DNA from 3 places in the uncultured Rummeliibacillus sp. genome. Region 1 is predicted to be linked to each of the others. Evidence: riboswitches for the same ligand, from Rfam matches in the RefSeq annotation. Region 1 holds a riboswitch; each other region holds the start of a gene.

Region 1 (10,185 bases):
AAACCAACACGCCAGCCTGCCATATTATACGTTTTGGATAATGTATAGCATTCAATGCCAACGTCTTTGGCTCCTTCAGTTTGAAGAAAACTAATTGGTTTTTTACCATCAAAGCCAATAGCTCCATAGGCGAAATCTTGCAGTACAACAATATTATTTTCTTTTGCTAATTTGACGGTGTCCTCATAAAATTCTTTTGTAGCAACCCCGCCTGTAGGATTATTTGGGTAGTTTAAATACATTAATTTTGCTTGTTTCTTAACATCTTCAGAAAGCTTTTGATAATCTGGAAGGAAGTCATTTTCAGCCAATAGTGGCATTGTTTCAAATTGAACATCAGCCAATGTGACACCAGATAAATAATCAGGATATCCAGGGTCTGGTAATAACATTGTGTCCCCAGGGTTCAAAATGGCTAAAGGTAGTTCAACAAGCCCGGCCTTCGCACCGAAAAGAACCGCTACTTCTGTAGCAGGGTCAATATCCACATCGTATTCACGTTTATAAAATGTAGCGACTGCTTCTTTTAACTCAGGTAATCCACGGAATGGTGAGTATTTATGCATTTGTGGATTAGCGGTTGCTTCTTGCATGACTTTGACGATATGTGGCGGAGTAGGTTGATCTGGATTTCCTTGCCCTAAGTTTATAACATCTCTTCCTTCTGCAACTGCAGCACTTACTTGCTTCACAAGATTTGCAAAAAACTGTTTCGGTAAATTTTGTAGTTTTGTGGATAACTCCATTATGCATTCCTCCGATTGATATATTAGTATTGTGTTGAGTTCATGTACTATACATTTCAATCTCATATAGATAGAATAGTATAAAGATGAATTTTCAGAATTGAATAACGATTTAGTGAAAATACTATAACCTTTTTAGAAAAATGTCCATAGGTGGTGCAAAAATGAAAATAGGATGTATTCAATTAAACGTAGCTTTTGGAGATGTTGAAAAAAATTTCACAAGGGCAGAAGCATTTATAAGAGAGGCAGCTAGTAAAGGTGCTGAGCTCGTTATTTTGCCAGAAATGTGGAATACGGGTTACGCATTAGAAAAACTAGAAGAATTAGCAGATGTAAATGGAGAAAGAACAAAGAAATTTCTCCAAGCATTAGCTATGGAGCTCCATATTCACATTGTAGGTGGATCAGTAGCGACGAAAAAAGAAGAAGGATTTTATAATACGATGTACACGGTGAATCGCGATGGTGAACTAGTTGGAGAGTATGATAAAGCACATTTGTTCCGTTTGATGGATGAGCACTTACATCTTTCAGCTGGTGAAGGGCAAAATAATTTTGAATTAGGAGACATACAAGCTGCTGGGGTGATTTGTTATGATATCCGCTTCCCAGAATGGCTTCGTCTTCATGCGTTAAATGGCGCAAAGGTAATATTTGTCTCAGCACAATGGCCAATAGCAAGAATCGATCACTGGAAAACGTTGTTACAAGCTCGTGCTATTGAAAACCAAAGCTTTATCATTGCGGTAAATCGCATTAGTCATAAAAAAGAAAACTTTAATGGTCAATCGATGGTGATTGAGCCATGGGGAGAAGTATTGTGGACAGGGAGCGAAGAAGAAGAGTTAGCCATAGTCGATGTTGACTTTTCAAAAGTCGATGAGGTGCGTCAGAAGATTCCAGTATATGATGATAGACGCCCAGAATTGTATAAGGATATTTTGAAATAATTATTTAAACCCATTTTGCTGAGCAGAGTGGGTTTTAGTTTGGGGATTTTCATATATTTTTTTACGGATTAAAGCATGAGAACTAAATGGACGCATTATGAAAGCCTTTTTTAATTAATGACATCAATTTCACGGAACGTGGATACAATTCAAAATTGCGTGGATTGAAGACGAGAAAGCGTGGATTAAACATGCATTTGCGTGGATTGAAGACAGAAAGGCGTGGATTGAACAAGAAATTCCGTGGATTAAATAGCACGATCTTTAAACGGACTTCCTGAAAAGGATAATACCAACAAAAATATTGTTGTTTATTGGTAAGTGCGAATTCTTACTTGCCATCTCACTTATCTCATTTTAAAATAAGAACAAACGTTCCTTTTGTGAGGTGTGCTGAAATGTATGAAAATATGCCGAGAAGATCCATTATGTGTATAGATATGAGATGTTTTTATGCTAGTTGTATGGCTACTTTAGCTCATTTAGACGTTGAAAAAGAGGCAATTGCAGTTATAGGGAATTTCGAACAAAAAGGAAGTATTGTACTGGCTGCTTCTCCAATAATGAAACAACGTTTTCAAGTGAAAACTGGAACGAGACTATATGAGATACCGAAGCATCCAGATATTCATTTGTTTGAACCTAAGATGGAATACTTTGTACGCATGTCAGTCGAAATCACCAAGTTATTGAACAGCTATGTGCCGAAGGAGGCCATCCATGTATACAGCATTGACGAAAGTTTTGTGGATCTGACTGGCACTGAAAAACTGTGGGGAGATCCTGTAGAAACAGCACACCAAATCCAATATGAACTCTATAACCAATTTGAAATTCCTAGCACAGTTGGGATGGGTCCTAATATGTTATTAGCAAAACTTGCACTTGATTTAGATGCAAAAAAAACAGGGTTTGCGAAGTGGGACTTTGAAGATGTAGAAAAAAAGCTATGGCCTGTTGCACCATTATCTAAAATGTGGGGAATTGGCCATCGAATCGAGCGAACCCTTAATAATATGGGGATTTTTTCTGTTGGGGATTTAGCGCACGCTGATTTAACAACATTAGAAAGGCATTTTGGTATTATGGGCAATCAACTCTACTATCACGCTTGGGGAATTGATCTATCAAAAGTTGGCGAAGCGCCATTGATAGAAGGTCAAATTAGTTATGGTAAAAGCCAAATATTGATGCGGGATTACAACACTAAAACGGAAGTGCTCGCCGTACTTCTAGAAATGTGTGAAGATGTGGCAAGAAGAGCGCGTGAAGCTTATAAAGTAGGACGTACGATTACGCTTGGGATTTCTTATAGCAAAAACGCTTTTGGAGGAGGTTTCCAGCGTTCACGTACGATAGATGAAGCAACAAACGATACGATGATTATTTATCAAATTTGCCAACAGATATTGAACGAACAATACAACGAGCGCCCTGTACGACAAATCAGTGTCAGTATTTCAAAGTTAGAATCAGAACATTCTATGCAACTTAGTTTTTTTGATAAAACACGTTGGAAACGGCGACAACTTGGGACCACAATGGATCACCTTCGTACCCACTATGGTTCTACGGCTCTATTACGTGCCGTATCATATACAAATGCAGGAACAGCTATCGATCGTTCTAAATTACTCGGTGGGCATAAAATTTAAATCTAAAACTGATTCCAATACTAAGGAGTGGTATTACAAATGTTACGTGATCGAGGTAACATAAAATGGACTGCGATGATGTTGCCAGAACATGTACAAAGACTAAGAACCTGGCAACAAGAAGATCAGCAAATCACAAAGCCGACCTTTGATGAATGGACCCTACAAGCCTTAGAGGAAGAACTTTTGCAAGCATATTACGGCAAAAAAGAAGTATTATTAGACGTTTGGCACCAACAAACTAGTGTTCACTATAGAGGAATCATCACCAAACTAATTAGCGAAGAAAAAAAGCTATGCCTACACAATGATACCCAATATAAAGATAAATGGGTTCCGGTAGAATTTATCCTCAATGTTAAGGTATTTGAATAATAGACATAAAATAAGCCAATATAAAAATATTTTTAAATAATTTATTTTTTCTAAAAATAGATTGACAAATAATATAAAAAGAAATAATATGGTTAACATAAACTTACAACTTAACAAATGGAATTTATCAAGAGTGACTGAGGGATAGGCCCTGTGAAGTCCAGCAACCCCCGTTTGGGAAGGTGCTAATTCCTACAGAATTTATTTCTGAAAGATAAATCGACATCTGATTAGAAGATACATCTTTCAGTAGAAGGATGTATCTTTTTTTAGTAGGAATACATAGTTTTTCAATAGAAATTATGAATTTTTGTGCAATAGTAATTTAACAATGATTAGAGGGATGTATATGCTGGAAATACAAAATGTATCAAAGATTTACAAGGTAAAAAAGAAAAGCGTAACCGGTGTAGATCATGTCTCATTGACAATTGATAACGGAGAGATATTTGGAATAGTTGGTTATTCTGGAGCAGGCAAGAGTTCCTTATTACGGTGCATTAATTTATTAGAACAGCCAACAGATGGACAGATATTAATCGATGGTCAAGATTTAACAAAATTAAAAGGTGAGCAACTTCGACAAGCACGATTGAAAATCGGGATGATTTTCCAACACTTTTACTTAATTAGCCAAAAAACAGTAGGGGAAAATATTGAGTTTGCATTGAAAGCTGCAAATATATCAAAAGTAAAGAGAAATGAAAGAGTCAAAGAGTTGCTCCATATGGTTGGTTTGTCAGATAAAAAAGATGTGTTTCCAGCCCAGTTAAGTGGTGGACAAAAACAGCGTGTGGGAATCGCAAGAGCATTAGCTAATAACCCCTCTATATTACTTTGCGATGAAGCAACATCAGCGCTTGACCCAACAACAACAACCTCTATTTTACGATTGTTAAAGAAAATCAACCGAGAACTTGGTATTACAATTATTCTAATAACACATGAAATGGACGTTGTGAAGGAAATTTGTGATCGCATGGCGATTATGCAAAATGGAAAGGTAATCGAAGAAGGGTCGGTTTATGATATTTTCGCCAACCCTGAAAAGCCCCTAACGCAAGAATTTATAAACAGTGTAGTGTCGTTTGATATTCCACCAACCATTTTACAAAACGTCAAGGGGAGAATTGTTAAAATCTTATTCAAAGGTGATGTAGCTGGCGAAGGTGTCATTTCAGATATGCTACAACAATTTGAAGTACGTGGGAACTTTCTACATGGCACGATTGAATATATACAGGAAAGGCCACTCGGCATTTTCCTAATGGAACTGAATGGGCAAGTTGCAGATATTAACCGTTCGATTTCCTATATGGAAAGTCGTGGAGTCACAGTGGAGGTGTTAGACAATGTTATTTGATCCTAGTCATTTTACAGAAATGCTTCCTGATATTTGGAAAGCATTTGGTCAAACGCTTCTAATGGTAGGGATTTCTTTAGCAGTAGCCTTGGTGATTGGTTTACCACTTGGTTTGCTTTTATTCATCACAGGAAAAGGCTTGTTTTCTACAAGTAGATCCGGTTTACTTGGTAACCGCTTTGTGAATGTAGTGGTTGGCTTTATCGTTAACTTAATACGTTCAATTCCATATATCATTCTTTTAGTAGCGTTATTCCCAGTTACTAAGTGGTTAATAGGCGATACGATAGGGCCTATTGCAGCAAGTGTTTCTTTGTCAGTCGCATCAATTCCGTTTTTCGCAAGACTTGTTGAAACATCACTTCGAGAAATTGATAAAGGTGTTATTGAGGCGTCTATTGCTGTAGGGGCGACGCGTTGGATGATTATTAAGGACGTGTTACTCCCAGAAGCAAAGTCTGGTGTCATTCAAGGAATCACCATGACAATTATTAGTTTAGTAGCATACTCAGCAATGGCAGGAATCATCGGTGGTGGTGGTATTGGTGACCTAGCAATTCGCTTTGGTTACTACCGTTATGACAACACTATTATGATTGCGACAGTTGTTATATTAATCATCATTGTCCAAGCAATTCAATTAGCAGGAGACGCGATTGCAAAAGCAGTCGATAAACGTTAAAAGTAACTAGCATTCTGAAAAAATAGCTTTTTATAAAAAATTGGGGGTTTTAAACATGAAGAAATTTTTGTTTAGCGTATTAACGCTAGTACTAGCAGTGGCTTTAGCGGCTTGTGGTGGAGATAAATCAAAAGATACAAGTAAAGCAACAAAAACAAAAGACATTACAATTGGTGCAACAGCAGGTCCATATAGTGATATGCTTAAAAAAGCAATCGTACCGGAGCTTGAAAAGAAAGGATACAAAGTAGAGTTAAAAGAATTTAGTGATTATATCCAACCGAACAAAGCATTAGATTCTGGTGACATTGATGCGAATTTATTCCAACACTCTATCTACTTAGAAAACTTTAACAAACAAAATGGAACAAAAATCAAAGGTCTAATCATTGTACCAACAGCACCAATGGGCTTTTTCTCTAAAAAATATAAATCAGTCGATGATATCAAAGATGGAGCAACAATTGCCATTGCAAACGACCCATCAAACTTAGCTCGTACTTTAAAATCTTTACAAGATCAGGGACTAGTCAAAATTGATGATAATATTGACCAATTAAAAGCTTCTACAAAAGATATAAAGGAAAATCCTAAAAACTTAAAATTCAAAGAAATTGAAGCAGCAGGACTTCCTCGTGCTGTAGAAAGTGCGGATCTAGCTGGTGTACCAGGAAACTTTGCATTAGCAGCAGGTATGAAATTAGACGATGCCGTATTCCTAGAAAACATGCCTGATCAATTCCGTAATGTCGTAGCAGTGCGTGAAGCAGATGAAAATTCACAACTTGCAAAAGATCTTAAAGAAGTTGTTGAATCTGATGAATTTGAAAAAGTAATCGATTCACAATTCAAAGGATTTGGTAAACCTGATTGGATGAAAAATAAATAGAATCAGTCCTAATCGCATATGTTCGATATAAACAAAAAGGGAAATTGCCTGGCGCAATTTTCCTTTTTATATGGGCTATTCAACATTCTTTTATAGAAAAGCAGCCAATCAGCTTTTCATTTTCCCTTCCATTTCTTGAAAGCTATAAACGAGCAAATACTTTTGAATACCTCTAGCTTGTTTAATAGCTTTTGTTGAATGATACTTAAAATTTTTCCTATCTTGTTGTTTAAAAGAGATTAAACTTTCAATGGAAGGCGACATCCACTTTTCTGTGAATTTGGGTATTAAAGCTTTAGCTTGTTCATAGTTTCCTAAAAATACTTCACTGTGGGCAATCATATAGCTTTGGAATGGTTCTCTTGTAATTTGCTTTGCTTCAGATAAGGCACGATGATAATCCTTTTCTAGCATTGCAAGTATAGAAGCGTAGTTATGCTTGACGTACGGTTGCTTATAGGAGGTGATTATTTTTTGTAGAGCGGCTTTTTGTTCGGCGACAGTCTGATGTGCGATTGCATACGGGTATGCATAGAGAGAGCGATGCTTATTTGATTCAAGAAAATGTTCCACTTTTTTTAGATTGTTTGTCCATAATAATGCGTTGAAGTGAGGATACATGGTAGATGAAAAAACATAAAGAAAAAGTAAAATGAAAATTAGCCATTTAGATATATCCATTAATAGCAAAAAAGTACAAGCGATAATTGCAAATAAATAAATCAGTGTCAATTTCCATAATTGCATGAGCTTCACTCCTTTTCATTTATTATAATTAAAATATTCGAAAAAGTCTTTTTGTATATGTGTTCTTTTAAGAGAAACAACTATTGTGTTTTTAAAGAATACAATATATAATATTTTTAACGAAAAATATAGTAATAACGTTAAATAAAAGCGTTATTAATGTACACTCTAAAAATACAGTTGTATTTTTAGAAAATATGTACACTCCAAAAATACATATGTAGTTGACAGAAGGAGGAGTAACAATGAAAAAAATTATGATTACTGGTGCATGTGGACAAATTGGATCTGAGTTAGTGGCGAAATTACGCGATGAATATGGTAAGGATAATGTGTTGGCGACAGATATAAGAAAAGTATCTACACAAGCAGGACCGTTTGAGGTTCTTGATGTCATGGATGCTACACGTATGCACGATATAGCAAAAGCATTTGGTGCCGATACAATGATGCATATGGCGGCGTTATTATCTGCAACTGCAGAAGAAAAACCACTATTCGCTTGGAATTTAAATATGGGTGGCCTTGTTAATGCATTAGAAGTTTCTCGTGAATTAGGTTTACAATTCTTCACACCAAGTTCTATCGGTGCATTTGGACCTTCAACACCAAAACATAATACGCCTCAAGATACTTTGCAACGTCCAACAACCATGTATGGTGTTAACAAAGTGGCTGGTGAGCTTTTATGTGACTACTATCATACTCGTTTTGGATTAGATACACGCGGTGTCCGTTTCCCAGGTTTAATCTCAAATGTTACGCCTCCTGGTGGTGGTACAACAGATTATGCTGTTGATATTTACTACAAAGCTGTACAAGAAGGAAAATATACGTCTTATATCGCAAAAGATACTTACATGGATATGATGTATATGCCAGATGCCTTACAAGCAATTGTTGACTTGATGGAAGCAAACCCAGATAAGTTAATACACAGAAATGCCTTTAACTTAACAGCTATGAGTTTTGAACCTGAACAAATAGCTGCTTCTATTCGCAAACAAATGCCTAAATTCAAAATGGATTATGACGTAGATCCCGTTCGTCAAGCGATTGCAGATAGCTGGCCAGATTCTCTTGATGCAAGTGCCGCAAAAGAGGAATGGGGATTTAACGCAAAATATGATTTAGATGCAATGACAATAGATATGCTAAAAAAATTAGAAAAAAAAATTAGCCATTCAGCATAATTTTGAACAAAAAGAGAATCCCATTCTGGATGAATTGGGATTCTCTTTTTTATGAAATAAAGGAGTACCAAAAAGAAATAAAACACTCTAAAAAAGAAATAAACCTCATTAAAATGGAAACAACAACACCTAACTAAAAATTATTGCAATCCTTTAGCGATAATAATAAGTTTACCTTGATCTAACTCTTTTTCTGCAACAGCTGCTTCTTCTTTGCTTAACCCTATAGCTTCCATTTGGTTGCGAAGTTCGTTTCCACGAGAAACGATAATATTTTTCATCGTATTAAAAAAGCCTTGGTCCTTCATCCCTACTTCAGCAGTTTTGAAAGCATTAGTAATATCTTCTTCACGTTCATCGTAGTGGGCAAAAACATAAATACTATCACGTTTAAGACCTTGTGATTCCAACTTCTCAATCTGACTTTTTGCTTGAACTACATTTTCTACAGAAAAATTATGAATCATAAGCTTCTCCTCCTATTTGAATTCTCCTTAAGTTATTCCCAAAAGTGACAAGAATACACGTTGTTTTCATATTTTCAGCGTACATCGGTATAAAATATTTTAATCTACTACCATATATTCACACATAATTCTCTTAAGAAATCATAGTATTAACTAGATTGAATTGATTTCATTATTTTTAAACTTTTTAAATAAAGTTTACTAATGGAATTGGGTCTCATATAGATAAATGCATAATATGGATGGAAAATATCTACATTATGTGAAAACTTACTTGATGTGTTTTTAAAAGTATTTTTACAAAGGAGATGATTTAACATGATGCAAGCACCGTTAGTATTAACAGATTTCGTAAAGAGGGCAGAGCGTTATTTTCCAAAGAAACTCATTATTTCAAGAACGGCAGAAAATACGATTCATCGTATAACTTACAAGGAGTTTGGACAACGTACTAGAAAGTTAGCAAAAGCTTTAACCAAATTAGGCATGAAGAGGGGCACAAAGGTTGGTTCTTTTGCATGGAATCATCATCGACATTTAGAAGCATATTTTGCGGTTCCTTGTGCAGGAGCAGTTCTTCACATGATTAATATCCGTCTCTCACCAGAACATATTATTTATATTATCAATCATGCAGAAGATGAGATTCTATTAATTGATGGGGATCTATTTCCATTGGTAGAAAAGGCAATTCCAATGTTAAAGTCAGTAAAACATATTGTCGTCATGCAAGATGGATTAGAACTACCTGAAACAACGCTAGAGAATGTTCATTCATACGAACAATTACTAGCCGATGCGGGAGAGGATTACGAATTCCCAGAGGACTTAGATGAAAATATGCCAGCTGGGATGTGCTATACAAGTGCAACTACAGGATTTCCTAAGGGCGTTGTTTATACGCATCGTAGTTTAGTACTTCACAGTATAGCACTTGGTTTAGCAGATTCACTTGGGATTCGCGAAAGTGATGTGGCTATGCCAGTTGTTCCAATGTTCCATGTAAATGCATGGGGAATGCCTTTTGCTGCAGTTAATTTTGGAACAACTCAAGTATTACCAGGCCCAATGTTCACGCCAGCATTATTATTAGATTTGATAGAACAAGAAAAAGT
Region 2 (10,185 bases), on a different contig from region 1:
CACCCGTTGTAAATCCATTTGAAATGTCACCAAGTTTAGCAAAAATCGTACTAGTATATGTTGCTGTTATTTTGTTACCTAATTGCTCTCGAATTTTTTCTACAGCACTTTTTGTGACTTGTGCAGCCATGAAGTTGAGCCCCTCATTTTGAACATATCTCAACTCAGGTATTTGAGGATTTTCATCTAAAACAGTCGTTACTTTTTGAGAAAAGTCCTCAGGTACTTCAATCATCATATAATACTTTTGATCTTTCATACCTTTTTTTGCTTCTTCCATCGTTACAAAGCTCCATCCCAAAGCTTTGCTTTCCTTTAGTTCTGCTACTAGTTCATTTCCCGCATTAATTTCTTTGCCATCGGATACGGCTCCAGCATCATTATTTACAAATGCAACTGGAAGATTGTCAAGATGATCATAAGGTCCCCATTTGGCAGATAACAAAATTGCTGCATAAACTAGTGGTATCAACAAGACACCGATTACTGAAAACAACACCCCTTTGTTTTCTTTAAGTTTTGACAATTCTTTACCTAAAACTTTGAACGCATCCATTTCTATCCCCCATTCTTTTTAAATGTAGAAATGACCATTATGAATGAACATTCATTCAATTGTGGCTATACATTTCTGTATAATATATATTCTAAATATTCTGTTTTTAACCTCTATTTCCACAAAATATTTTTTAAGCAAATTTCGACAATATTAATTAAAAATGAATGGATACCCTTGACATTATTACGATATAGTATTATAATATATTTTGTTGTTACAAAATGGGCATATGGCGCAATTGGCTAGCGCACCTGACTCTTAATCAGGGGGTTGTGGGTTCGACCCCCACTATGCCCATCATTTTAAAAGAACCATCACAATATTGTGATGGTTCTTTTTTATCTCTGAATTATTTTTATCTTTATAAGGAATGATCTACTCGGTATTTAATCTCTTTAAGAAACTATAATTTTCCGCTTGACATTATTAGAATATAGCGTTAAGATAATTTATGTCATAAAGCAAACGGGCGTATGGCGCAATTGGCTAGCGCACCTGACTCTTAATCAGGGGGTTGTGGGTTCGACCCCCACTACGCCCATAATAAAAAACACAGCATTTAATTAGAGGCCACTGAAAAACTCACGTTTTTTATTTTGTTAAACAGTTATCAAAAATAAAAGGCGACTATCGGTTCGATTTTGAACAGAAAGTCGCCTTTTTCTCTATTCTTTTATATTCTTTTTCCTTCAAAATGGTCATAATTCGTTTGAGATTGACGGCGAATATAGCCATCGCTCCTTGCATGTTCATACCTAATAGACCCGCAGATGATGCTACATCATACCCGTGTCTGTGTTTTAATTCACTATTCTTTGCTTCAATCTTATATTGAGATTTTGCTTTTTCTTTAAATTCCTCGGTATTTTGAAATATTTCTTGCTCCTTATGTTCTGTTGATTTAATCACCGAGTAACTTTTACTCTTCGCTCCTTTTTTATAACATCCCTCTTGAAGAGGACAAACTTTACATTTTTCGATATCAAAAAAGTAAGTTAGCACTTGATTTTTCCCTTGGTTTTTCTTGCCTGTCCGTGCTTTTCGAGTAGCTAAATTTCCTGCTGGGCAGATAAATAAATCGGCATCCTTATTAAATTCAAATTCTTTTTCCTTTGGTCGTATACCATCTGTAATTACTGGATTCAACTTTGATACTAATTGAATTTTGTTTTCTTTTGCGTAATGAATATTTTCCTTTTCAGAATAAGCTGTATCTCCAATCACCGTGTCAATTTCCATACCTGTTTCTTTGCTTTTTTCAATGAGTTCTTGAAGATATTTTCCATCACTTTGTTCACCTGTTGTCACAATTGCAGCGGAGATCAATCTTTCATCACTCATCGCAATGTGCGTTTTGAAACCAAAAAATGAAGAATCAGCTGTTTTATGACCGATACGTGCATCTGGGTCTGCAGAGTGATTGAACTGTTCTGTATAGTCTTCAACCACTTCTTATAAGACATTTAATTTTTCTTGAACAGCTGGGATATAGGAAATTTTCGGTTCATTTTCGACGACTGTAATGACTTCTTTACAATAAGCTAATTCATCTTTTACTTCGTTAGAAGTCGTTTTCGTTGGGAATTTTTCTTTCATGGATTCGTCAAATTGATAGACTGTTTTTCGTACATTTTTTGATTTTTTCTGTAAAAATTCCTTTGGTGATTTTTGATTATATCGAGCTTTTGTATGTGTGGCATCCACAATAATCGATTTACTTTTGATAATTTTCTTTTCTAATGCGATTTCAACCGTTTTCCCTATAAGCATGTCTAATAAACTCACGTCCTTGAGACGAAGTCTGCGGAATTTTGTAAGTGAACTTGGATCAATCACCGCATCTTCTGGTGACATATCTAAGCAATACTTAAATGACATATCATATTTGGAACGTTCCACGACATTGATATCTGATACATCAAAAATAGCTTTTAACAATAAATACTTAAACATTCGAATCGGAGGTATTGCGTTACGCCCGTTGTCTAAACAGTATTTTGTTTTTAGCTCTTTAAAATGAATGTGCAATCCACAAGTTCGTTGATTTGACGAAGCATATTATCTTTTGGCACGACCATATCATAAATTGCCATGAATGGGCTTAATTTAAGGGTTTCTTGGTTTGAAATCATCAGGTATACCACCTACATTTACTTCATTTAATTATACAGGAAAGGCGTTGCTTTTTTGAACAAAAAATCTATTAAAGAAGGAGAACATAGTGGATTGGAGTGGAAGGCAGCGACTCCAGCGGGAACAGCGCGAGCTGAAAGCCCCGCAGGAACGAAGTGACGAGGAGATTGAAGCCGTGCACGCGGAAAGCGCCTGCCTGGAACGGAAATCCACGGCTGAAAAAAGCGAGTATGAGAACAAATGGATGGTTCTCATACTCGCAATAAAAATCAGAAAGGACTTTTTCAGCGACCTCTTTAATTATGCTGTGTTTTTTATTATTTATTTGGATTACAGCGTTGTAATCTAATAAGCAAATATAATAATATACGTACTTGATCAAACTTATTAATAAATTTCAGTTATTACATTCGTCATAGACAATAACTGAGGTGCTAGATTTGTTGCTCAAAAAATTGTATAGTTCATCTATCTCCTCAAATCTTGAAGGCCAATTATTAGATTCTTCCCACACAATATCATTTTTTTAAGCAATGCATTGCTACTTCTGCTTCGGCCCAAGGAACTGTATATCCTTTACCTTTCGAGCAAAATATACTTGAAGATGTGTATTCAGGATCACTATTCTTATCATAATTAATCATTTCAATTACTTCATCTGGATTATGGCATTGATCATAGCCACTAAACGTCAAATTTAATACACCTTTTCCATTCGTATAAGATGAAAATGTTGAGTTGTAATCCATAAACGTTGATACAGGTCCCTTACCATTGATCAGTACTTTTTCTTTAGTCATTATTGGAGGCTCAAATTCACCATGCAATTTTTGAATATCCGTCATCATTCTCCCAACAAATTCAGCAGAAGCTTTCATTTTGAAATGATAATATGGTTCTAGTAAATGATTTTCTACTTGTTCAAGACCTTGTCGAATCGCTCTTAAAGTGGCTTCTCTAAAATCGCCACCTTCTGTATGCTTAATATGAGCTCGTCCTGTCAGTAACGTAAACTTAATATCTGTAATAGGAAAACCAGTTAATAAACCATGGTGCTCTTTTTCAAAAATATGTTGTTTCACTAATCTTTGGTGACCATCAGATAAGTCATCTGCTTGACAGGCATTTTCAAATATTATACCTGCTCCTCTTTCAGTTGGCTCCATTAGAAGATGCACCTCAGCGTAATGTTTTAGAGGTTCAAAATGACCATATCCAATTACTTTTGACGCTATTGTTTCCTTATATAATATTTGAGGTTTTTCAAAATATATATGTAAACCAAATCGATTTTTAACAACTTCAGTTAATACCTCTAACTGAATAATCCCCATAACATGTAAATGGATTTCTTGGAATCTCTCATTCCAAATTACATGTAAAGAAGGATCCTCTTCATCCAATAATTGAAAATAAGCTAATACATCCTTTATATTTTCATTACCTTCATTTACTACTTTCGATTGTAATGTTGGGATTATATTAACTGATAGACCATAATCGGTAACTTCCTCCCCAATTATATCTCCAATAGCAGCACTAGAAATTCCAGTAACAGCAAATATTTCACCAGCTTTTACTTCTTTTACAACTTCATATTGGTTGCCATTATATAATCGAATTTCTGTTACTTTTTCTGTATTCTCTCCAAACTTCAGTTCATCACGCACTTTTAATGTACCTGTTAACGCCTTCATAAATGTAATTCGTTGCCTATTATTATCATGTCTAATTTTAAATATTCTTGAAGTAAAAGGGCGCTCTATATTATATGTTGTTTCCGTTAAAATAGAAATTTGATCTAAAAATTCTACTATACCGATATCTTTTAAGGCGGAACCATATGCACAAGGAAATACTTCTCTATTTTGTATCAAGCGTCGAAATGTTGATAAAAAAAGTTGCATATCAATATTTTGTTCCAAATATTTTTCTAATAATTCATCATCATGTTCAGCGATAAATTCAATAACTGATTCTGATAGAGTTTGATTTGTTAAGCAGTTAGTAATTGGAAGAATATTTTGATCTAATTCTTGTTGCAATTCTTTAAGTACTTTAGGAACATTTGCAGCTTCTTGATCAATTTTATTGATAAATAGAAAAGTAGGAATTTCGTGTTTTTTGAGGAGTTGCCAAATTGTTTCTGTATGGCCTTCTACTCCATCAACAGCGCTTACTATGACTATTGCATAATCCATTACTTTTATAGCCCTTTCCATTTCAGGAGAAAAGTCTATATGTCCAGGCGTATCGATAATTGTATAAGTATCTCCATTTTTTATAAATCTACCTTGTTCCGCAAAAACAGTTATTCCTCTTTCCTTTTCTATCGCATTGTAATCCAAAAAAGCGTCTTTATGATCTACGCGGCCTCTAGTTTTTATACTATTTGTATGAAATAACAACTGTTCGGAAAATGTCGTTTTACCAGCATCGACATGTGCTAAAACCCCGATTGTTTTAAACATTGTACTTCCTCATTTCTAATATTTCATTAACATTAGTATATCAAATCCTTTCTCTCATAAAAAATACCGTTGCAAGCATTCGTTTGCTTACAACGGTCTGTTCACTCCCATTCATATGGTGTTTCTTGGTATACATAATAGTTTAACCAATTTGAAAATAGTAGATGTGTATGTGAACGCCAAACATTCAAAGGCCTCTTCGTTGGATCGTCATTTGGAAAATAATGTTTAGGTATAGGGATGTCTAAACCTTTTGCGACATCTCTTTCATACTCATCTTTCAATGTACAAGCATCATATTCTAAATGGCCAGTTACCATTATTAATCTTTCATCTTTTGAAATAGCTATAAAAAGGCCAGCTTCATCAGAAGAGGATAACACTGATAATTCAGGATGCGCTTCGACTTCTTCTAATGAAACCGAAGTATTACGTGAATGTGGTGCAGTGAACACGTCATTAAACCCTCTTAATAATTTTACAGTTGAATCTTTTACTGTATGGTTAAAAACTCCTGAACACTTTTCAGGTAACGGGAATTTTCCAATTCCAAAATGATGATAAAGGGCTGCTTGTGCTCCCCAACAAATATGTAAAACAGATGTTACATTTGTTTTTGACCAATCCATTATTTGCTTTATTTCTTCCCAAAAATCAACATCTTCAAATTCCATAAGCTCAATTGGGGCACCAGTAATGATCAGTCCATCAAAACGACGATGTTTAACCTCTTCATAAGTAGTATAGAAAGTTTCTAAATGAGATTTACTTACATTTTTTGATTCATGTGTTGCAGTATTTAGAAATGTTACGTTTGTTTGTAAAGGTGTATTACCTAAAAGTCTAAGAAGTTGTAATTCTGTTTTTTCTTTTTGTGGCATCAAATTTAATATAGCTATATTTAAAGGACGAATATTTTGACTTCTAGATCGATCTTCATCCATTACGAATATTTTTTCTTTTTTTAACAGTTCTGTAGCAGGTAAATCTTTAGGAATATTAATTGGCATTTGTAACTCTCCTTTTTGAATATCTTTAATCACTTTCGATTGAGAAGATTATTCATAATTTGACAATTGAAATCACTAACTTAAATTCCTACAATTACTTCTCTCAACCTAACACTAGTTTGTTAGGTTATATAGGTGGAATTGATGTAGGAACTAGCTTAATGTAATTGAGTGATAAAAAATAAAACCCCTTTTCTATGATAAGAAAAGAGGTTTAAATTCCGCTCAGTTTTCTTATCTTCCAAGACAGTTGTCTTGTAGGACTTAGCACCTTTCTGCAGAGCAGAGGTTGCTGAAGCTTCATAGGGCCATTTCCCTCAGCTTCTCTTGATAAGATCTATACAATTAATGTAATCCTAACATGGAAATGCTGATATTGCAAACTTTTCAGAAAATACAAGAAAAACAGAAACTTAAGCAACTTTAAAGAAAAAGAACCACTTATTCCTAGCTTATTATAATTATGGAGAATTTAGTATGAAAATTGAAAAAAAGCCACATGAATGTAGGTTACAATCAGTATCCATTTTTAAACTAAGGAGGATTTTGAAATAGACTCTTTATACATATTTAGATTAAATCTATTATATTACCTACTAAGTTTGACTATTCTTCCTGGATATGTTTTTGTATGCGGATTATGTTTTTTAATTTTTCTAATTTTTACTGTTATATAATAGATAACTATGATAAAATAATTGTTAAATTTAAGTTTTAACTAAGGAGTGCTTACTAGTGAAAATCGAAAGATCAAAAAAAATGGCTATGTTTCCAAAAGCAATATTCGGAGATTTAAAAGCGGCCGCCAATCGTAAAGCAGCTTCTGGTACTAAGTTAATCGATTTAAGTCTCGGTAGCCCAGACCTCCCCCCCGATGAAAAAGTACGTATGGAACTTTCTAATCAAGCAGCATTAGCAAGTTCTTACGGTTATACTTTGGGCGGAACGAAAAAATTCTACCAAGCTGTTGCAAATTATTATAAACGTCGTAGTAATGTAGATTTAGATCCCGAATCAGAAATTATTCAAACTATGGGTTCTCAAGAAGGTTTAGTTCATGTACCAATGGCCTTTTGTAACCCGGGAGATTATGTTTTAACAACAAATCCCGCCTATGTAGCCTATGATGCCGGTATTCACCTAGCAGAAGCAATTCCTTATTATATGCCTTTGTTAGAAGAAAATTCTTTTTTACCAGACTTTGATGCGATTCCAGTTGAAATTGCTGAAAAAGCAAAAATGATGATTTTAAATTTACCTGGTAACCCTGTACCTGCAATGCCATCTGAAGTATTTTTCGCTAAAGTTGTAGCATTTGCAAGAAAATACAATATAATAGTACTTCACGACGCTGCATACTCAGAATTCTATTTTGATGGTGGCAAGCCTATGAGTTTCTTATCTACACCTGGCGCAAAAGAAGTTGGCATGGAAATCAATTCTCTTTCTAAAAGTTTTAGTTTAGCAGGAGCACGTATTGCTTATATTGCTGGTAATGCTGAAATGATTTCGATTATACAAGAACTAAAATCGAACCTTGACTATGGTACTTACCAACCGATTCAAGATGCTGCATGTGTAGCTTTAGATCATGCTGAAGAAATCACTGACCGTTTACGTTCTGTGTTTACAAAACGTCACCATATTTTAGTCGAAGGTTTAGAGAGTATTGGTTGGAATGTTACACCATCAGAAGGTGGAATGTTTGTTTTTGCAAAATATCCTAATCAAGAGATGAACGACATCGATTTTGTATATCATGCAATTGAAAAAACAGGCGTTGTAATGGTTCCAGGTTCAATATTTGGAGATGCCGGTAAAAATTATGTCCGTCTAGCATTAGTTCAAGAAGAATCTTTACTTAAAGAGGCTGTAGAACGTCTGGGAAAGCTTTCAAAAGTTGAAGTTGGCGTATAAATTTTGAGTTATATTTCAAAGTTCAAATTTGTTTCTTGACAAGTTTGAACTTTTTTGTTGTTTAAGCTTAACCAGTGGAGCTTTTCATTAACTAAAACCCCAATACTTTGATTCCATAAAAAAAGGGGGTAAACTGCTCCCCCTCTTAATTCTTTATATCCTTCGATGAGCCTTCATTTAAATAAACTTCACCGTCTTTATAAATCATCTGTTCTGGATAGCGTAGGTTTATAACCGCGTCCTGAAGTTCTTGTGAAGGTGCACGTGTTGAGAGTGACACAATTATATTAGTAGCGAAGGCAGCTATCGCCCCGAAAATACCAGCGCCTGTATCGATAATGCCTAATATCGTAAAGCCACCATACTTTGCACTAAAAATGTAAAGAAGTGTCACAGCTAAACCGACAAGCATGCCAGCCATAGTTCCTTTTGCATTAGCCCGCTTCCACCAGACGCCTAATACGAGTGCAGGGAAGAAAGTACCGGTAGCAATTGCAAATGCCCATGCAACAATTTGGGTAATGGCACCAGGTGGGTTTAATGCAATAAGACCAGCTAGTAGTGTTGCAACAACAATTGAAATACGACCTATAAGTAGACGTTTTCGTTCAGATGCTTGTGGATTGATAATGCGGTAATAAATATCATGTGCAAACGACGAAGAAATAGAAATCATTAAGCCACCAGCTGTAGATAGTGCAGCTGCCATTGCACCTGCAGCCACTAGTCCAATAACAAAGATACCTAGATTTGCAATTTCAGGTGTAGCCATTACGACAATATCGTTAGCAATTGTAAGTTCAGCCCATTGAAGTATGCCATCACCATTCGTATCGGCTATCCCTAATTTTCCTGTATCAATCCATGATTGGGTCCACGAAGGTAATTCAGCAATCTTTTTACCAGCAACTTCCGTTAATAAAATAAAACGAGCAAAGGCTGCATAAGCTGGTGCACTAAAATATAAAAGTCCGATAAAAACTAATGCCCAAGCGCCTGACCAACGAGCCGCCTTCATAGTACCTACAGTATAAAAACGTACAATAACATGTGGAAGTCCAGCTGTACCACACATTAATGTAAACATGAGTGCTAAAAACTGCCATTTAGTTCCATTTGTGAATGGTGCAAAATATTCAGAGATTCCAAGTTCTCGGTCTAGTTCCCCCATTTTTGTTACAATTTCACCATAGGATATCCACGGTATAGGATTACTAGTTAATTGTAATGACATAAAAATAACAGGTACTAAATATGCGATTATTAAAATAACGTATTGTGCAACTTGTGTCCAAGTAATGCCTTTCATCCCACCGAATGCAGCATAAAATGCAATTAACACAACGCCGATCAGTGTTCCTATTTTAGCATCAATTTCAAAGAGACGTCCGATTACTACACCAGAACCTGATAGCTGCCCAATTGAATACGTGAAGCTTATAATAATTGTACATATAGCAGCAATTATTAGCGCTGCCTTACTATTAAAACGGTCTCCGATAAATTCAGGTACAGTAAAGCGACCAAATTTACGAAGCTGAGGTGCAAGTAATATTGTTAAAAATAAATAACCGCCAGTCCATCCCATAATATAGGCTAATCCATCATAGCCAAGTAACATGATAGTACCAGCCATTCCGATAAAGGATGCTGCACTCATCCAGTCTGCCCCAATCGCCATCCCATTAAAAATAGGAGGTACTCCACGACCAGCAACATAAAAATCAGATGTTTGCTTAGCAGTATTAAATACCGCTATTCCAATATATAAAGCAAATGTACATAGTATAATCACCAGTGATACTAAAAATTGACTATCCATATTCAGCCTCCTTCCATTAGTGATCTATCATGTTTTTTGAACCTATTTCTTTATTTCGTTCATCATCAATCCCATATTTTTTATCAATTTTGTCCCCGACAATCGCATTTACAAACAGTAAAACAATGAAAGTAAATAACGCTCCAAATGCCCCCATAAAATAGTGGAATGGGAATCCCAAAAACTGAATTTCAGTTAGTGAGTCTGCAAACGCTACCATAACATAAGACACAAGAAACCAAAGAGCAAAATAAACAAACATGTACCTATTTT
Region 3 (10,185 bases), on a different contig from region 1:
TTGATGTCTTCTTTGTTCATACCTGGAATATCCATAGTAACCTCGTAAGAATGATCGTTTTCTTCAATGTCTACATTTGGTTGAGTCATTGGCGTAAAGAAAGAATCAAATGCTTGATCGAAGAATTTTTGGAAAAAGAAATCACGACTTGTTGGAAATAAGTTTGACATAGTACATTACCTCTTTTTTTAGTTTTCTTCGAAAGGGAATCATTGAAATGATCCTCTTTACAGTTATTATAATATCATTTGTTATCACTCTTGTAAAGAGAGTGATAAATAATTTGAAATTTCTTAATATAAAAGTATCTAATGAAATAAATGTTAGTACATAAATTTCCCATCAAACCTACTCACTTCTATAGTAATTTTACTTTCAACCGATATATAAATAGAGGTGATTTAATGCGAATATCTATGCAAGAACCTACAAGTCATGCAATTAGTGTAGCAGCAACTTCGAAAACATTGTCTCAAAGTGTATTTTCAAAAAGTAATATTTTTAAAGATACCGTAACTATTAGTGGACAAGCTCGACAGTTATTCGGCAATATGCAACAGGGAAAGCAAGATTCAATGATTGAAAGCTTGATGAAGCAGAGAGATGCATTAATGGAACAAAAAAGTGATTTAATGCAAAATACGCTTGATTCAGGTGGCGATATATCAAGTATTAAAGAACAATTGAAGGATTATGAAAAGCAAATTGCAGATTTGGATTCTCAAATTGCAAAAAATCAAGCCGAAAGTCGTAGTAATGCACTGGGAGTAGATCAGGAAGATAAGAAAAAAACGCCAAAAAGTGATGATGAAAAGCTTTTTACCCAAGCGGTGTCACTAGACCAAGCCGAGATGCTACACGGACTTGCCCATAAGATGGAAGGTCAAAAAGCGGTAATGGAATCGGAAATTGAGGAAGATGCAAAAAGAGGGGTAAATATAGAGCATAAGCAAGAAAAACTAAGTGATTTAGACACAAATCTCCAATCTATTCAAGAAAAACTGACGGATAATCTTCAAGATGAATTGGAAAATAAGAACGAAGATGATTTATCAGATTCAGATTCACAATATTTAGATCAAAATAATAAGAAACTACGTGAAAAAAATTATAATCGAAGTTCAGAAAATGATTAACTATTATAGAGAAAAAAGTTATGCCTAAAACAAATTTTGGGGTATAACTTTTTTCTTTTTCAATCAATGATTCCATTTTCTTTATTATTATTAATGCGAATAAGCTGTTAGTATGTTTGGTGACGATTAGTTAAATAAGAAATTAATACTGCATCATTTTTGTGTTATCATATGAACTAGTATGTAATTGGAGGCTATATCGATGAAACAATACTTAGACCTTTGCCGCCATATTTTAGAAAATGGTAATAATAAGGGAGATCGTACAGGAACAGGTACATGGAGTGTTTTTGGTTATCAAATGAGATTCAATCTGCAAGATGGATTCCCATTAATGACTACTAAAAAAACTGCATTTCGCTTAATTGCTACAGAATTATTGTGGTTTTTAAAAGGGGACACGAATGTCCGTACGTTAATTGAACAAAACAATCATATTTGGGATGAATGGGCTTTTGAAAAATGGGTAAAAAGTGAAGAATATGAAGGACCAGATATGACAGACTTTGGACATCGTGTGTTGCAAGATGAAAAATTTAAAGAACAATATGATGAGCAAATGAACATTTTCCAAAAGAATATATTAGAAGATGAAGCATTTGCGAAGAAATATGGAGATCTTGGTCCAGTTTATGGAAAGCAATGGCGTTCGTGGCCGGATGCAAAAGGTGGTACAATTGACCAAATTCAAAATGTTATTGAATCGATTAAAAAGAATCCCAATTCAAGACGACATATCGTGACAGCTTGGAATCCAGCTGAAGTTGATGATATGGCATTACCACCTTGTCATTCTCTTTTCCAGTTCTATGTAGCAAATGGAAAACTGTCTTGTCAATTATATCAACGAAGTGCAGATGTATTTCTTGGTGTTCCATTTAACATTGCATCTTATGCTCTTTTAACACATTTAATTGCTAAAGAATGTAACCTAGAGGTTGGAGATTTTGTGCATACTTTAGGTGATGCACATATTTATAAGAATCATTTGTCTCAAGTAAAAGAGCAATTGTCACGTACACCAAGAGAGTTACCAAAGTTAGTGATTAAAACGGATAAGGATTCGATATTTGATTATGAAATAACGGATTTGATAATTGAAGGATATGATCCTTATCCACGTATATCAGCACCAATTTCTGTGTGAGGAGGCTAAGCAGGATGATTTCATTGATTGTAGCTTATGATGAAAATCGTGTAATGGGTTATAACAATAAGATGCCTTGGCATTTACCAGGGGATTTAGCTTATTTCAAAAAAACGACAATGGGTAAACCAATGATTATGGGGCGTAAAACATTTGAATCTATTGGAAAAGCCTTACCAGGAAGAACGAATATTGTCATAACAAGAGATCCAAATTACAAAGCAGAAGGTATTGTAGTTGCCCATTCTTTTGAGGAAGCTTTAGAAATTGCTAAAAAAGAAGAAAAAGAAATAATGGTTATTGGAGGAGAACAAATTTTCCGTTTAGCTCTTCCAATTGCAGATGTTCTTTATGTAACAAAAATACAACACACTTTCCAGGGTGACACATTTTTCCCTAAATTAGGTAATAAATGGAAAAAAGTATCTGGATCAGAAACCTTTGAAACAAAAGAAGGTATAAAGTTCGCTTATTTCATCTTCAAAAAGAAATAATGTTTGACGATTGTTTAATTAGTAGAATCTGAAAGAACGGACTGTTAGACCTAGAATATAATTTTATTTTTGAGTAATCGCTCTTTTTCATTCAATGTGGAGGAGCGATTTTTGTTTTGAATTTTTAAATGTAGCTCTCTAGTTTATAAAAATGAATATATGAAAAATAAATATTTCTATACATGTTCTTTCAAATAAAATGCATAATATAGAAGACATCCAACTTTTTTATATCCTGCTTAATCGAAAACACTCGAAAAGAACCTCTTTAAACCAAATTAACTTTCATCTACTTTTTCTCTAAATCCATAATATAACTGACAAATGTCACATGTTTAATGTGAAATTCGTGAGTACAATATATGATAAGGTTTTCACCAAAATAAAAGGCTAATAGTTTACTATATAGCGATATCATTTTATAATGAAATGAATCTACTAAAGGATGTGTCAATGTGGGACGAATTCATATTGTTACCGATTCGACCGGCGAATTAACAAAAGAAGAAATTGAAAGATATAATATCCATATAGTTCCATTAACTTTTCAATTTGATCAAGAAACATTTGTTGATGGAAAGGATATTGGTCCTGAAGAATTTCTAGAAAAAATGGCTAATACGTCTAAATTGCCTAAAAGTTCTCAACCAGCTGTAGGTGTTTTTAAAGAATTGTTTGATGAACTTGGTAGTAATGGAGACGAAGTTTTAGTTATAACAATGACTGGTGGCATGAGCGGAACAGTAAAATCTGCCGAAGCAGCAGCAACAATGTCAGAATCCAAAGTTGTAGTAGTGGATTCCCGCTATATTTCTTACGCTTTAGGTTTCCAAGTTTTAGAAGCGGCGAAGATGGCAGAAGAAGGCAAGTCAATGGAAGAAATTATAGAAAGACTAGATCATATTCGTTCAAATACAAATTTGTTTGTAGTTGTGGATACACTTGAAAACTTGATAAAAGGTGGTCGTATTGGTAAAGGGACTGGTTTAATAGGATCATTATTGAATATAAAACCAATTGCTTCACTTGAAGGTGGAGCTTACAATCCTGTCGCAAAAGTACGGAGCCATAAACAAGTAGTTAAGTATATTTTTAAGCAATTCCAAGAAAATACTAAGGGTAAAACGATTAAAGGTGTAGGAATTGCTCATGCAAATGGTTTAGCAATGGGAGAACCATTAAAAAGAATGATTGAAGAGTCAGGCTATCAAAATGTGAAGCTTGGTTTTACATCGCCAATCATTAGTACGCATACTGGGCCAGGTGCAATAGGTATTTCATATTATACAGACTAATTAGGCGGCAGGGATTAAAATAACATTCCCTGCTTTCTTTTCATTTGAGCGACAAAGTCGACATGAAAGGAAGAAATGAAATTGAAAAAAAGGCTAATACTAATCTTATCCGTTCTGATCTTAATTGCTTGCGGAATTACTGATAATAATGGACATCAAAAAGATGAAAATAAAAAATTAGCAGTTACACAAATGTTTAAAACTAAAAACATACAATATGTCGCTTTAGGGGATTCTTTAACTCAAGGTGTTGGAGATGAACTAGATAAACAAGGATATGTTGGTCGCCTAGATAAAGAAATGAAAACATGGCAAGGTGTTAAATCTGTTACTGTTATAAATACTGCAAAAAGAGGACGTAGAAGCGATCAATTAATAGATCAAATCCAATCTGGTAAAATTGATAATGCCCTTAAACAGGCAGATTTTATCACATTAACAATTGGTGGAAATGATTTGATGAAAATTGTTCGTACCAATATTACAAATTTAGATAAGAAAGCGTTTGATAAAAAAAGACCTGCGTTTCAACAAAGATATGAAACCATAATGGAATTGATTCGCGAACGGAATCCAAATGCACCTGTTATATTAATTGGCGTTTACAATCCTTTGTCTATTTTTACGAAGGAAGAATCAGATATGAATACAATTATGAGTGAATGGAATTCAGATATACGTGGATTTGCTAATAATGATGAGCATGCCGTATTTATTAATATTGAAGATTTGTTTGAGTCAAATGATAATCTTGTCTATCACAGTGACTTTTTCCACCCTAATGCAAAAGGATATGATCTATTGACAGCAAGAATTATTAAAACATTACATGAAGTGAATTTAAATAAACTGTCAGAAGGACAATTTGATTTTAAGGAGGAGTCTTTAGATGAATAAATGGAAATTGGCATTTATACTCCTCTTTTCAGCGGTTATTCTAACAATAGCGACAACTGTTTTTATGATTACAAGACCAATAGCTGAAACACCCACTCCAACGACAAGTGAACTACCTGAAGGAAGTCATCTACAAGTTGTTACTACAGCCGATGACTTTGAAAATTTGGCTAATCAGCTCATATCTAACTCTATGAAGGGCTCTAAAATCCCTGTTAAAATGTATGTTGATGACCAAGTAACATTAAGCGGAACGTTACCAGTATTTGATATGGATTTGCCAATTGTCATGACATTTGATCCAACAATTGTTGATGGGAATCTATTACTAAAACAAAAAACAATTGAAGTAGGTATGCTTGATATTCCACCAGCAACAGCCCTAAAATTATTAAAGGATTCTGTTGAATTGCCAACTTGGATGGTTGTTCAACCGAAAGAAGAACAAATCTATATCAACTTGACAGAGATAAATATTCCATTAGGCGATAATTTAGAAGGAAGAGTACAAGCAAAAGAATTCAATTTAGATGAAAATCGCATTATACTAGACGTAGTAATTCCTAAAAAATAGGGGGTTTTTGTATGACATTGGAAAAGGCGACTTTTGCTGGAGGTTGTTTCTGGTGTATGGTCAAACCATTTGATGAACAACCAGGAATCGAGTCGGTTATTTCGGGATATACAGGTGGATATGTAGAAAATCCAAGTTATCAACAAGTTTGCTCTGATTTAACTGGCCATTATGAAGCAGTACAAATCACATATGACCCTCTAATCTTTCCTTATGAAAAACTAGTGGAGATTTTTTGGACGCTAATTGATCCAACCGATGCTGGTGGACAATTTCATGATCGTGGTAGATCATATATGACAGCAATTTTTTATCATAATGAAGAACAAAAAAAGATAGCGGAAGCATCAAGAAAAGCATTAGAAGAATCCCAAAAGTTCAATCTTCCAATTGCAACAAAGATTTTAGAAGCAAAGCCGTTTTATCCTGCTGAAGAGTATCACCAATACTATTATAAAAAGAATCCTTCTCACTACGAACTTTATTCAATTGGTTCAGGTCGCGCTGCATTTCAAAAAGATAATTGGGGGGCACATTGATGGATAAAGAAAGACGTTTAAAAGAATTAACTCCGATGCAGTATCATGTAACACAAGAAAAAGGTACAGAACCTCCATTTCGCAACGAATATGACAATCACTTTGAAGAGGGACTATATGTAGATATTGTTTCCGGTGAACCATTATTTTCTTCAAAAGATAAATTTCAATCAGGTTGTGGCTGGCCTGCATTTACGAAACCTGTAAAACAAACAGGGATTATTGAACATACAGATACAAGCTTTGGTATGTTAAGAACAGAAGTAAGAAGTAAAGAAGCTGACTCACATCTTGGTCATGTATTTCCAGATGGACCAATTGAAACGGGTGGACTTCGCTACTGTATCAATTCAGCTGCATTGCGATTTATTCCAAAAAATCAGTTAGCGCAAGCTGGCTATGCACAATTTGAAAAGTTATTTGAAGATTAACTTTATAAAATAGAAGAAAAGCTGATGTACCAATTAGAGTACATCAGCTTTTTTATGACTTATTTAACTTTATTTTTTGACTGAAACTATATCTTTTGCTGCTTGAAAAGCTTGTTCAAAATCAGCGATTAAATCATCCACATTTTCAAGCCCAACTGAGAACCTTAAAAGTCCTTCTGTAATGCCACGTTTATCGCGCTCTTCTTTAGGAATAGCAGCATGACTCATTGTCACTGGGTATGAAAGAATAGATTCAACTCCACCAAGACTAACTGCAAAAATCGGAATTTGAACATGTTCAACAAAAGCCTTTGTCAGCTCACGATTTGGTAATGTGAATGATAATACAGCACCAGCGTTTGATGCTTGGTTCGCATGGATTTCATAACCTGGATGATTCTTTAATCCAGGGTAGTGAACTTCTTTAACCAATTCATGGTGTTCGAGGTAAGAGGCAATCTTTATCGCCGATTGTGATGATTGTGATAAGCGAGCATTTAATGTTTTAATACCTTGTATCAATGAAAATGAATCTTGTGCCCCTAAAATAGCACCCATCGAATTTTGCATAAAGTAAATTTGTTTTCCAAGTTCTTCGTCTTTTGTGACGGCAAGACCAGCAATAATATCACTATGGCCGCCTAAAAATTTCGTAGCACTATGTAATACTACATCAACGCCTAGTTCAAGCGGACGTTGGTAAAGTGGTGTCATAAAGGTATTGTCGACAAAAGTTAACAAATTATGTTTTTTAGCAATGGAAACAATACCACGAATATCAGTAATACCTAGAAGTGGATTCGCGGGAGTTTCAGCATATAAAATCTTTGTATTTGGTTGGATGGCAGCTTCTACTTCTTGCAAGTTCGTAAAATCTGCGAAAGAATGTGAAATACCGTATTTTGTTAAAACCTGTGTAACAAAACGATAAGTTCCACCATATACTTCGCTTGTAATGACAATATGATCACCTGTATTTAGAGTAAGTAGGGCAGAAGCAATTGCTGCAATGCCTGATGAAAAGGCAAATCCTCTTGAACCTCCTTCAAGTTCAGCAATTGTTTTTTCTAATGCATCACGAGTAGGGTTTCCAGAGCGACTGTAGTCGTAGGGACCGAAAGAATCAAAATGTTCTTGGTCAAAAGTAGATGAAAGATAGATTGGTACATTCACAGCACCTGTCTTTTGTTCGTAATCGCCTCTAGTAGAAGCAGTTATTAGACTAGTTTCGATAGATTGTTTATTTTGTTGACTCATGGAAAGACACCTCTTTATTGATAGTAGTAAAAACTTGTTGGAGATCTTCTATTAAATCTTCGGCTTCTTCTATTCCTACTGAAAAACGTAACAATGAGTTGTCAACACCACGTGCAGTTCGTTCTTCTTCAGGTATATCAGCATGTGTTTGAGTAGCCGGGTAGGTGATAAAACTTTCAACGCCTCCTAAACTTTCAGCAAATGCGATAAGTTTTAAATTTTGAAGAAATGCTGGTACCAATTTGGAATGCTGTAATCGGAAAGAAATCATGCCACCTAATCCAGTGTAAAGAACCTCTTTTACGGATGGTTCTTTACTTAAATAGTCAACAATTTTTCGTGCATTTTCTGTATGTTGTTTCATGCGAACATGTAAAGTTTTTAGACCGCGGAGTAAAAGCCAACTGTCAATCGGGGCTAATGTTGCACCTGAAGCATTATGGTTATGAAGAAGTTTTTCACACAAGTCTTCTCCTTTTGCCACGACCAGACCTGCAAGAACATCATTATGTCCTCCAATATACTTAGTAGCACTATGAATAACAATATCTGCGCCAAGTTCAATTGGACGTTGATAATACGGAGTCAAAAAAGTATTATCAACAATCAGTAAAAGTTGATTTTTTTTCGCTAACTTTGCAAATAGTTCAATATTGATTTCTTGCATTAATGGATTTGTTGGTGATTCTATAAAAAGTGCTTTTGTATGTTCATTTATAATTGCTTCGACTTCTGCGATAGATTGGAAAGGTGTGAAATGAGCGTGAATACCATATTGGTTTTCGTATTGACGAGCAAGTCGATATGTACCTCCGTAAATGTCATCTGAATAGATTATTTCGTCTCCTGATTTGAAAAGGGATAAAACTAATTGGATTGCAGCCATCCCGCTACTACAGGCAAAACCTGCATCTCCACTTTCTAAAGCGGCAATTCCTTCCTCTAAAACAGCCCGAGTTGGATTTTTTGTACGCGTATAATCATAGCCTGTCGATTGGCCGAGTCCTGCATGTCGATATGCGGTAGAAAGATAAATAGGTGTATTAATCGCACCAGTCCGAGGATCTGTTTCTGTTCCGATTTGCGCTAAACGAGTCGAAATATGTTTTTTTGTCATGTTCATCATCCTTTTCTAAAAAAATAAAAGGCCCTCAGAAGAAGAGGACCTTGTACTTAAAAAGTCAATCTTCTTATCTGCTAGAAATACATCTACTGGAATTAGCACCTTACCAAATTGGTGGTTGCTGAGATTTCACAGGGCCAGTCCCTCCATCTCTCTCGATAAGAAATTTACATTAAATTGTTAGAAAAATTTTAATTAATGAAATAGTAACACTTTATGAAATACTATGCAATAGCATAATGAAAGAAAAAGCCCCCTAAATTATTTCAGGGAGCTCTTTAATCGTTCAATTATTTTGTTTCAATTTTTGTGATTTCAAAAGTGACTTTTTTGTTTTTCACAGTTTTAATTGCGCCAGCATTTGGGGCGTAATATGTGATTGAACCGTCTGCAGCTTTAATACCGACAACTGATTTAAATGTACCTGCTTTTACTTTAAAAGTGTTTGAAATAGATACGATTTTGTAATTTTTTTTGTTTGCTTTAAATACTTGTCCCTTTGTAAAAGGGTAAACGATTTGACGAATAGTACCTGTTTTAAATTTGTAATCTAAACCTTTAGAAGATTCTTTTACTAAAAATGATTGTTTATTGTTACCTGTTTTTTTGTACCAGTAAGTCCAACCTGTTGAATTGCGTTTGCCAGTTGAATATAGTTTTCCGTCTTTGCCATTTTCAACATAGTAGTAAGTATTTGTTACTACGGGGCGATAAGTTGTTTTTTTACTATTTGAAGTACTCGTACTTTTTTTAGTTGTAGTTTTTTTAGTAGTTGTAGTTTTTGTAGCTGTTGTTTTCTTGCTTGTATTTTTGCTAAATGATAAGTAAGAAGCATATACATAAGCTGTTTTTTTGTTGAATTTAATTTTTGCCCAGCCTGTTTTTGATTTACTATATACGACTACTTTAGTACCTTTCCAAAGTGTTCCAACTTTTTTGGCATTAGCTGAAGGTTCAGCGTGAACGTATACGCTATTTGCTACTTTTGCGTTCATTGTTTTTGGTGTTGCTGCGTCACTGTTTGCTGTAAAAGTAAATAAAGTCCCAAACATGACTATGAAAGATAGTAAGCTTTTTACTATTTTCATTTGAATCATCTCCTCATATATACCAATAATCTAGGTAGAGATGCGGTAATCTTTATTGATAATATTTTCGCATCCGAGTTATAGAACGAAGATGAAATGGGAAGGTTGCCATTATCATGAAAAAAGTAAGAAAATGTTTTCCAGGTAGAGAAGAAATTAGATAAGTTACAATTAGAGTTTTAATATAGTTTCCAAAGATAAGTA

The links. Region 1 has a riboswitch for S-adenosylmethionine ahead of Q0977_RS05840 (methionine ABC transporter ATP-binding protein). Riboswitches for the same ligand answer to the same signal wherever they lie in the genome.
Region 2: another riboswitch for S-adenosylmethionine. It lies ahead of metA (homoserine O-succinyltransferase); the one in region 1 lies ahead of Q0977_RS05840 (methionine ABC transporter ATP-binding protein).
Region 3: another riboswitch for S-adenosylmethionine. It lies ahead of Q0977_RS15955 (methionine biosynthesis PLP-dependent protein); the one in region 1 lies ahead of Q0977_RS05840 (methionine ABC transporter ATP-binding protein).

What each region holds. Positions count from the first base shown of each region.
Region 1 covers NZ_CAKQBI010000006.1:94,568-104,752, forward strand. The annotation lists gene Q0977_RS05820 (pyridoxal phosphate-dependent aminotransferase) at 1-746, opposite strand, end outside; gene Q0977_RS05825 (carbon-nitrogen family hydrolase) at 911-1,699, shown strand; gene Q0977_RS05830 (DNA polymerase thumb domain-containing protein) at 2,098-3,354, shown strand; gene Q0977_RS05835 (YolD-like family protein) at 3,394-3,729, shown strand; SAM riboswitch class I at 3,851-3,950, shown strand; gene Q0977_RS05840 (methionine ABC transporter ATP-binding protein) at 4,079-5,092, shown strand; gene Q0977_RS05845 (methionine ABC transporter permease) at 5,082-5,774, shown strand; gene Q0977_RS05850 (MetQ/NlpA family ABC transporter substrate-binding protein) at 5,830-6,663, shown strand; gene Q0977_RS05855 (hypothetical protein) at 6,772-7,410, opposite strand; gene Q0977_RS05860 (L-threonine 3-dehydrogenase) at 7,656-8,603, shown strand; gene Q0977_RS05865 (general stress protein) at 8,744-9,070, opposite strand; gene Q0977_RS05870 (long-chain fatty acid--CoA ligase) at 9,389-10,185, shown strand, end outside.
Region 2 covers NZ_CAKQBI010000016.1:6,129-16,313, forward strand. The annotation lists gene Q0977_RS11300 (YhgE/Pip family protein) at 1-556, opposite strand, end outside; tRNA gene Q0977_RS11305 (tRNA-Lys) at 783-856, shown strand; tRNA gene Q0977_RS11310 (tRNA-Lys) at 1,027-1,100, shown strand; partial or broken gene Q0977_RS11315 (IS1182 family transposase) at 1,187-2,691, opposite strand; gene Q0977_RS11320 (hypothetical protein) at 2,781-3,041, shown strand; gene Q0977_RS11325 (translation factor GTPase family protein) at 3,211-5,163, opposite strand; gene metA (homoserine O-succinyltransferase) at 5,265-6,173, opposite strand; SAM riboswitch class I at 6,405-6,510, opposite strand; gene Q0977_RS11335 (aminotransferase class I/II-fold pyridoxal phosphate-dependent enzyme) at 6,909-8,090, shown strand; gene Q0977_RS11340 (sodium:solute symporter family protein) at 8,236-9,912, opposite strand; gene Q0977_RS11345 (DUF4212 domain-containing protein) at 9,929-10,185, opposite strand, start outside.
Region 3 covers NZ_CAKQBI010000037.1:8,061-18,245, reverse strand. The annotation lists gene Q0977_RS16005 (Hsp20/alpha crystallin family protein) at 1-170, opposite strand, end outside; gene Q0977_RS16000 (hypothetical protein) at 405-1,136, shown strand; gene Q0977_RS15995 (thymidylate synthase) at 1,339-2,283, shown strand; gene Q0977_RS15990 (dihydrofolate reductase) at 2,298-2,777, shown strand; gene Q0977_RS15985 (DegV family protein) at 3,233-4,072, shown strand; gene Q0977_RS15980 (GDSL-type esterase/lipase family protein) at 4,154-4,969, shown strand; gene Q0977_RS15975 (YpmS family protein) at 4,962-5,543, shown strand; gene msrA (peptide-methionine (S)-S-oxide reductase MsrA) at 5,555-6,082, shown strand; gene msrB (peptide-methionine (R)-S-oxide reductase MsrB) at 6,082-6,513, shown strand; gene Q0977_RS15960 (aminotransferase class V-fold PLP-dependent enzyme) at 6,583-7,770, opposite strand; gene Q0977_RS15955 (methionine biosynthesis PLP-dependent protein) at 7,754-8,887, opposite strand; SAM riboswitch class I at 8,958-9,058, opposite strand; gene Q0977_RS15950 (SH3 domain-containing protein) at 9,184-9,981, opposite strand.